DNA from 2 places in the Bradyrhizobium sp. Kon56 genome. Region 2 is predicted to be linked to the other one. Evidence: riboswitches for the same ligand, from Rfam matches in the RefSeq annotation. Region 2 holds a riboswitch; the other holds the start of a gene.
What was found. Region 2 has a riboswitch for cobalamin ahead of metE (5-methyltetrahydropteroyltriglutamate--homocysteine S-methyltransferase). Riboswitches for the same ligand answer to the same signal wherever they lie in the genome.
Positions count from the first base shown of each region.

Region 1: it holds a riboswitch for cobalamin, as region 2 does, so the genes downstream of both, AC0L3B_RS02860 (TonB-dependent receptor) here and metE (5-methyltetrahydropteroyltriglutamate--homocysteine S-methyltransferase) in region 2, are expected to answer to the same signal.

Region 1 is NZ_JBVVOU010000001.1:628,284-632,858, forward strand. Features, by position in the region: gene cobF (precorrin-6A synthase (deacetylating)) at 1-131, shown strand, start outside; gene cobT (nicotinate-nucleotide--dimethylbenzimidazole phosphoribosyltransferase) at 147-1,199, shown strand; gene AC0L3B_RS02855 (histidine phosphatase family protein) at 1,200-1,772, opposite strand; cobalamin riboswitch at 1,845-2,046, shown strand; gene AC0L3B_RS02860 (TonB-dependent receptor) at 2,163-4,520, shown strand; gene AC0L3B_RS02865 (PepSY domain-containing protein) at 4,532-4,575, shown strand, end outside.
Region 2 is NZ_JBVVOU010000006.1:17,511-22,085, forward strand. Features, by position in the region: gene metE (5-methyltetrahydropteroyltriglutamate--homocysteine S-methyltransferase) at 1-1,883, opposite strand, end outside; cobalamin riboswitch at 1,983-2,182, opposite strand; gene AC0L3B_RS11690 (4Fe-4S binding protein) at 2,978-3,181, opposite strand; gene AC0L3B_RS11695 (EAL domain-containing response regulator) at 3,758-4,575, opposite strand, start outside.

The DNA.
Region 1 (4,575 bases), on a different contig from region 2:
GCATGCCCGATCAGATCGTCATGTCCGGCGCGCTGGCCGAGATCGGCCCGCGCATCGTCGCCGTGCGGCAAGAGGCGCGCGAACGGCACGGCTGGATCATGGACAGTTACATCCTCAAGCGCAGGCTGTGAGGCAAGCGAGGCAGCATGCTCCCCGAATGGGTCACCCAACAATGCCCCGACATCTCCGCAGTCCACCGCGAGGCGGCGGTGGCGCGGCAGGCGCAACTGACGAAACCGACCGGCGCGCTCGGCCGGCTCGAGCAGCTCGCGATCGAGCTTGCGGGCCTGCAAGCAACCGAGCAGCCGCGCGCGGCGCGGGTGCCGATCATCATCTTCGCCGGCGATCACGGCATCGTCGCGCAGGGCGTCTCGGCCTATCCGCAGGAAGTGACGATCGCGATGCTGGCGAACTTCGCCTCCGGCGGTGCCGCAATCTCGGTGCTGGCGCGTGAGCTGGGCTCCAGCCTGGAGGTCGTCGACGCCGGCACGCTGGCGCAGGAGGAGATGGCTGGAATCGTGACCGACAAGCCGCGCAGCGGTACGCGCGATTTCAGCGTCGAAGCTGCGCTCACCCCCACGGAGCTGGCATTTGCGTTCGAAGCCGGCCGACGTGCGGTGACGCGCGCACAGGCCGGGCAGCCCGATCTTCTGATCTTCGGCGAGATGGGCATCGGCAACACCACGACATCGGCGGCGATCGCGGCCGGCTTGCTCGGCGTGAGCGCCGCGGAGATCGCGGGCAGCGGTACCGGCATCGACGCGGCCGGCCGTGCGCACAAGGCGGGGGTGATCGACGCTGCAATCGCACGCCATGACATTGTGGGCGCTGCGCCCGAAAAGATCCTGTGCGCCGTCGGCGGTCTCGAGATCGCCGCCATCTGCGGTGCCGTTATCGCGGCTGCACAGCACCGCATCCCCGTGTTGATCGACGGCTTCATCGTGTCGGTCGCGGCGCTGGCGGCGGTGCGGCTCAACCCTTCGTGCCAGCTGTTCCTGCTGGCCTCGCACCAGTCGGCGGAGCAGGGGCATCGGCTGGTGCTCCGCGCGCTGAACGTGCAGCCGCTGATCAGCCTGGATCTCAGGCTCGGCGAAGGGTCGGGCGCGGCCATCGCGCTGCCGCTTGTGCGGTCGGCCTGCGCGCTCCACAACGGCATGGCGACCTTTGCGCAGGCCAATGTGCCTGATCGTCCGGCCTGATCAAATCGTCCGCTGATTGACGGAGACGACGCGCCAGCCGGTCGCGAGCCGGTCAATCCTGGTCAGCGACAGCGGATCGATCATGAAGCGCAGGGCCGCTTGTGGCGTCAGGTCGAGCGCGATGCACAGCGCCGCCCGGATCGTGCCGGAATGCACGACGAGCGTTGCGGCCCCGGTGCCGATCTTCGACAAACCCAGGCGGACCCGCGCGACCTGTTCCTCAAAGCTTTCGCCGCCGGACGGCCGTCCGCGCGCCGGATCGCTCCAGAACCGTGCATAGGCCTCGCCACCGGTCGCGGCGAGTTCGTCATGCCGACGGCCGGTCCAGTCGCCAAAGTCTTGCTCGCTGAATTCGTCCAGCTGCAGCGGCTCGAGCCCCAGCGCGCGGGCCGTTTCGACGGTGCGCCGCGACGGGCTCGCATAGCTCGCGGCGTCCCGCGGCAGGCGCTGCCGCAGTGCCTCCAGCTGCGCCCGAGCGCCGAGATCGGCCGGTGCGTCGGCCGCATGGATCGTCCCCGCGACGCCATCGACGGGCGCGTGCCGTATCAGCCAGAGGAAGGTCTCGCCTCCCATGCTTATCTCCAAGGAAACTGGTCGTTGTGGCAATAGCGCCGCAACTGGCACATTGACTCTGTCTGGATCGTAATCCTAGATGCTCGCGACGGTTTCCCCGAGAGGGGATGAAAAGGGAATGCGGTGCGGGGAGTTTGTCCCCAATGCCGTGGCTGCCCCCGCAACTGTAAGCGGCGAATCTTGCGTCACGAGCCACTGGGTATCTCGGTCCCGGGAAGGCGATGCAAGGTACTGACCCGCGAGCCAGGAGACCTGCCGTCAGCCGTGGTCACACGCGAAGATGTCGGTCGGGGAGTACAGACATTCGGCTTCATCGGAAGGCTGGGAGCCGGACGATGGGACCCTGGTTCGCGGTGACGTGCCACTGACGTCGCTCCGAGGTCCAAGACCGTGTATTCCCTTCGTATCGTACGACCACGCCGTTTCCTACTGGCATCCGCCGCTCTCACATCTTTCGTCGCCATCGACATGCCAGCGGCCTTGGCGCAGCAGGCCCGCGAGCCATTGCCGCCCGTCGAGGTGTCGGCGCCACAATCCCGCAGGCAGGCCAAGCCGGCCGGACGGGACGCGCAGCGCTCACGCCGCGCAGCAGCGCGCCGGCCGGAGACTGCATCCGCAGTGCCCAAGCCCGTCGTGCCGACCACGGCGGCACAGACGCCGCTCAACACCAATGCCGTCGCCGAAAGCGCTTCGCGCCTCGGCCTGACCGTGCGAGAAACGCCCGCGACCGTGGAGGTGATCTCGGCCGCAACCATGCGCGAGCAGGGCTACCGCACCGTGTCCGACGTCGCGCAGGGAGCGGTGGGCGTCACAGCCGGCGACAATCCGGCCGAGCCTTCGGCTTTCTCCATGCGCGGCTTCACCAACAGCCAGATCAACACGCTCTATAACGGCATCAAGATCGGTCCGCAGAACATGACCTCGCGGATCGTGGACACGGCCAATCTGGAGGCTGTCGAATTCCTCAAGGGTCCGGCATCACTGATGTCAGGCGAGGGCGCCGCCGGCGGCGCGATCAACTTCGTCACCAAGCAGCCGCACACCGGTCCGATCCGGAACGAGGCGGATTTCTCCTGGGACTCGCTGAACTCGTTCCGGGCGCATTACGGCTCGGGCGGCAGCACCAATGTGCAGGGGCTGGACTACCGCTTCGACGTCAGCCGTTCCTCGCTCAACGGCTTTGCCGACGACACCAACACCAAGACGCTCGATGTCTCCGGCCAGCTCAACTACCGCATCTCCGACAGCCTCAAGGTCTGGGGCGCGATCGAGTATCGCGAAGATCGCTCGAAAGCCTATTGGGGTGCGCCGCTGGTGCCGATTGCCTTCAGCGGCTCGCATGCGACGACGGGGATCGTTTCCGGCAATTACGTCTCGAACTACAACAAAACCGATCTCGGTGCGGTCACGATCGACGACCGCACCTTCAATACCAACTACAACGTCCTCGACAACAGGAACGTGGCGAAGGAGGTGTGGCTGCGCGGCGGTTTCGAGCTGAATCTGGCGCCCGACCTGACGCTGAAAAGTCAAGCCTATGCTTACGGAGCTGAGCGCACATGGTTCAACAATGAGATCGAGGCGTTCAATTCCGGGACCAACATGGTCGATCGTGAGCGCTTCTATGTCGCGCACAGCCAACGCTTGGTCGGCAACGTCACCGATTTGATCTGGGATGCGAATATCGCCGGCTTTGACAACCGTTTGGTCACGACGCTTTCCTCAAGCTACCTTGATTTCGTGAGGCCGGGGGCCGCAAATTTCCCCGGCGATTCCGTTCCGCTGGTCGATCCGCCTCGCGGCTACTACGGCCTGCTCACCATCCAGCAGCAGATCGCGCGCATCGACAATGAGGCGCTGTCGTTCGAGGACCGGTTGAAGTTAACACGGACCTTTGCGCTGGTCGGCGGCCTGCGCGTCGAGCATATCGGGCTCGACCGCAATTCGACCGACAAGTTCGGTCTGGAGAAGGCGAACTTCCCGTTCTCGCAATCCTGGGTCCCGACCACGGGCCGTATCGGCTACACTTGGGAAGCCGTACCGGGCCTGACCTTTTTCAGCCAATACGCCACCGGCGCCGACATCTCGGCCAACAACATCTTCCTGCTCAATCCGACCGATCCGCTGAACCTGACCACCGCGCGCACCTACGAGACCGGCGTCAAGCACCTGTTCTGGGACAACCGGGCGGAGTGGTCGTTCTCGGCCTACGACATCCTGCGCAAGAACGTCTATGCCGCGGCCGGCGGCATGCAGCTCAACCTTGCCGGACGGCAGGAATCGAAGGGCGTCGAGCTTGCCGCGTCCGTGCGTCCGATCGATCCCCTGCGTCTCTGGGGCAACATCGCCTATGTCGATGCGCGCTACGCCGACTTTAATTTTGTCGGCGGCTCGTTCTCCGGCAACACGCCGCCGAACGTGCCGCGCGTCGTGGCGAATGCCGGAGCGTCGTATCGGTTCTTCACGCCGTGGCCCGTGGAAGTCGGCGTCACCGGCCGTCACGTCGGCGACCGCTACAACACCGATGCGAATGTCGTGACGATGAAGGCCTACACTGTCGCGGACGTCTATGCCTTCGTCGACATCCCGAAGACGGTGTTCAACGCGGTCGACCAGGCTCGCCTGACTTTCCGGGTGCGCAACATCGCCGACAAGCGCTATGCGATCTGGGGCGATCCGTTCTATCCCGACCAGATCCTCTTGGGTGCACCGCGCACCTATGAACTCTCGGCCGCATTCAAATGGTAGGATGCTGATCGATGATGCGCGCGATCGTCCTGCTGCATCGATGGCTCGGGATCGC
Region 2 (4,575 bases):
TTGCGCAGCGGCAATCCCTCCCGCAACGCAGCCTCGTCGATCTGGATCATGGTCGCTCCAGCTGCCTCAAGGTCGATGACCTCGTCTCGGATCGCGAGAGCGATCTGTCGGCATGTCTCGCTCCGCGGGATGTCGTCACGGACAAACGACCAGTTCAGGATCGTCACCGGTCCGGTCAGCATAGCCTTGACGGGTTTTTTGGTCAGAGACTGCGCATGTCGCCACCATTTAACGGTCATGGGCTTCGGGCGGGAGACATCTCCAAACAGGATAGGAGGACGAACGCACCGCGAGCCATAAGACTGAACCCAGCCGTGCTTGGTGAATGCGAAACCCAACAGCTGCTCGCCAAAGTATTGAACCATGTCATTGCGCTCGAACTCGCCGTGTACGAGCACGTCCAGGCCGATATCTTCCTGCCAATGCACGGTATGGGCTGTCTCCGCTTTCAGAAGCTGCTCGTACTGCGTGTCATTCAGCGCTCCCCGCGCATGAGCTGCACGCGCATTGCGGACGTCCGCCGTTTGCGGGAAGGATCCGATGGTTGTGGTTGGAAACATTGGCAATGCGAAGGCGACGCGCTGGACGTCGGCGCGCTGGGTGAACGCACTGCGACGGCGACGCATGCTATCGTCGATCGCGGCCATTCGTCCGGCGACGTTCGCACTGTGGATCTTCGGCGATGTTTCGCGAGTGACGGATGCATCCTCTGAGAGCGTGAGTTCATCGGCCACGTCGGCAGCATAGCCAGCCAGCGCTTTGCCCAGTATCGAAAGTTCCTTGATCTTCTGCACTGAGAACGCCAACCACGTCTTCAGATTGGGATCGAGATCGATCTCTAGCTCAATGTCGGTCGGAACATGAAGCAGCGAGCAGGAGGGGGCAATCTGAACACGGTCCCTGCCCAGTTTTTTGACCATGGGAGCAAGTTGGTCGAGTAGCGCCGGCAGATTAGAACGCCACACGTTGCGACCATCAACGACACCGAGCGAGACCACGAGATCTCTACGGGCTCTGGCGACAATCGCGTCCAACTGGTCAGGTGCACGAACCAGGTCGACATGAAGCCCGGCAACGGGCAAGGCCAAGACTGTTTCAAGATTGTCGCCGACAGCCCCGAAGTATGTGGCCAGCATGATTTTAAGGGCCGGCACGGCCTTAGCGAAATGAGCATAGGCCCGGCGGACAGCCGCCCGAGATGCTTCGTCGACGTCCATCACTAGGCATGGCTCGTCGAGCTGGACCCATTCAGCGCCGCGCGAGGCTAGTTCGCGGAGAACATCGACATAGACGGGGAGGAGGCGATCAAGCAGCGACAGCGGATTGAATGCGGGATTTACGCTTTTGCCGAGCTTCAGGAAAGTGACTGGGCCCACTAGGACGGGCCGCGTCTGATAGCCGAGGCTTCTTGCCTCCTCATATTCCTCGATCGGCTTCCGAGAGGCATACGTAAAGATCTGATCCTGGTGAAATTCCGGCACCATGTAGTGGTAGTTCGTATCGAACCACTTCGTCATCTCCTGTGCGGCTACGCCGGGCCCATGCTGGGCGTGACCACCGTCCTGAGCGCCACGCGCCATGGTGAAGTAGGTTTTGAGCGACACAGGACCTTCGTTCCAGCCGTAAACGTCGGGAATGGCGCCGACCATTAGGCTGGTATCGAGCACATGGTCGTAGAGCGAGAAGTCATTCGAAGGAATGACGGTCGCACCGCGGGATTTCTGCCGTGCCCAATTAGCGGCACGAAGTCCACTCCCCGCCTCGAGGAGCTCGGCTTCGCTGGAATTTCCCGCCCAGTAGCTCTCGAGCGCGAATTTGAGTTCGCGTCGTGGGCCGATGCGTGACGTCCCCAGTGTGGCAACGGGAAGCGAAAGGATTGACATAGCTTAGACCCCATGTTGGGGCAAAGGCCATGGCGGACGCAGACAGCGAACATCGCGTGAGCGACAACTGCTTGGCGCACACCGGGACGCCCCGCCCGTGGACGATATCTTGTCGAGGCAGGTCTCCTGGCTCACGGGTCGTCGCTGCTGTCCGGCCTTCCCGAAGCCGCATGGCTTCAGTGACTTCGTTGGACAGCGGCTCGCCGCTTACAGTTGCGGGGGCAGCGCCGGCATTGCACCGGCTTCCCTCTTAGCTCCGGATGAAACGACATCCGGAGACCGCGACGGCTTGAATTATGCGCACGAGGACCGATGCGTCAACCTACCGATTCTCGCTGCGATATTGCCCAAGCGATTACGAGCGCACTAGGCGGGTACGACGGTCTTGCTCGCGGCCTGGTGAACACGCCGGCATCTGTGGAGGCTCCGCTTGTGAAATGCATTCGCTTTCAACACCCTGCTCGTGTAACGGTTGAGCTCCACGACCGGAACGAACCCCGGCCGCTTTCGGTATCTGTGTGATCGCGAGGAGGCGGCCTTTTCCGTCAGCAGCTTTTCGAACCTGCGCGTCAGGAAGGTGCGATCATCCTCGGCCGGCATCCGTTTCGGTCACAGCCCACGAGGCTCCCTAGACATTTCGAAAGCCGGACTGCTCCAGGACCGCACGGATGATCAGGTCGGCTCCTTGGTGTTCGGCGGGCCCGCGACCAGGCACGAGGTCGTCCGCCTCCGTGAGGTTGGCCAAGATGATCTTCTCGGTGCACTAGGTGTTCACGTGCTGAGCGACTTTTGCGCCGGCTTCGATGCGTCCGTGGCCGCTCGACGCCGGTCTGCCTCGCCTCGACTCGCGGCCAGCGACGATAGGCCTTAACGCTGCCACTGAGCATCGAGGGCCTTGTCCTTGTTCGTGACAAATTCGACGGTGTCCTCCGACAGAGCCCTTTGAGGGGGTCCTCGGAGTCGCTCAGCGTCTTAAGCTCATAACGATGTTAATCGACCCCGATGCGCCCCATGCGGTCGTGGTCTCCTCAAGGTCCCACATCTACAACTTCGTTCGCGAAATCGAGCGATGAGGCCTTTTGGTCGCGGGCTGCCTATCCTGTCTTGGACGGGACACAGGTGTCAGGGACCGGACAGACCACCGCGCATTGCGGCGTGTCGCAATGGCCCTCGCACTCCGTACATTTTTTGGCATCGATAACGTAAATGTCGCGCTTCAGACTGATCGCCGCGTTGGGACACTCGAACTCACATGCGCCACAAACGGTGCATTGCGAAGCGACGATCTTGTAAGCCATGCCTTCCGACTCCTTAGGCGAGCGATGTCATGGGCGATCCCTTTCAAATGCCGTGCCAAACGCAGACGCGCTCAATGTTGGGCAATTTGCCCAATTCGGCTGTCCCGGGTCTGAGACCATGTTGCATCTGCGACAGCAACAGGTCGCTTCAATTTCAGGCTACGAGCCCTCGGGCCCTCTTGCGAGAGTCAGTCGCGACTTGACGCTGGAAGCGTCCGTCGGTTTGTTTGGCACGTCAGCGCGGGGGCAAGCGAGGCTGACGCTTCCTCAACCGGCGGCGGCAAAAACCGCCAACGGACGCAGGTCTACGTTGGATCTCGGCAAACCTCCGGTCACACACCCCGACTGGAGGTTTGTGCAAGCCTCGCTCATGGCTGTAACGCGAGCTGCGCGGAGGACTCGCTGGAGGCTTGCCAAAACGGGCTTGTGGTATAACAAGCTTCGGAGGGAAATGAAGTGGCGGCGGGACGAGCGACACTGGCCTTGCAGACCGAATTGCACTCAGCCTCATGCCTGGTGCCGAGTAGGCATGGCGGTGCTCGTGAGCGTCGCTTGGCCGCACTCAGCCACTCGCAACTATTTTAGACGAGCTGCAGCAGGGTTGAAAGATGACTGTGCAAATTGCTTCAGTGGCATGGCTTTTCCGAACAGATGGCCCTGCGCAAGGTCGAAGCCGAGTTCGGCCACAGCGATTAGGTCAGCCTGGCTCTCCACACCTTCGGCGACGGTGCGCACATTGTACTCTTTGGCTAGATCGACGATATGGCGGCACACCGTTCGCTTGAGGGGCCCATTCGCGCAGCCGCCGACGAACTGACGATCCACTTTCAATTTCAGGAACGGGAATTTTGTCATCCCCATCAGCTGCGGCCAATTGGCACCGACATTGTCGATTGCAAGGCCAATGTTGTGAAAGCGAACCTCACGCGCAACCTCGACCAGGAGATCTAGGTTCTGGATCGCTTCCACGCTCTCGATTTCAATCGTCAAACCGCCGAAAGCGGCGTGCGACGGCATGCGCCGACAGAGATCGCGTACCGCCTGCGGGTCAATCAGGAATGCTGCCGGAAGATTGATGGAGAGATCGATCGAAGTTTGCTGCTCCAGAAGATACTGCCAATCCTTGATCGCGCGGTCGATCACGAACTGCGACAAGTTCCTAAAATGCGGATCGTGAGGTTCCGTGATGAAATAGGCCGGTGGAACAACGCCCCAGGTCGGGTGCCGCATTCGCACATGCGCCTCGGCGCCGCGGCGGCTAAGGGTACACGCGTCAAACTTCGGCTCATACCAGAGCTCAAGCCAGCCAGCGTGTAAGGCTTCTCCGACATGGACCGCGGGACGGGGCGCCGGCTCTCTTGGCAAGAGCATGCCGATCCGATCGCGCAACGTCT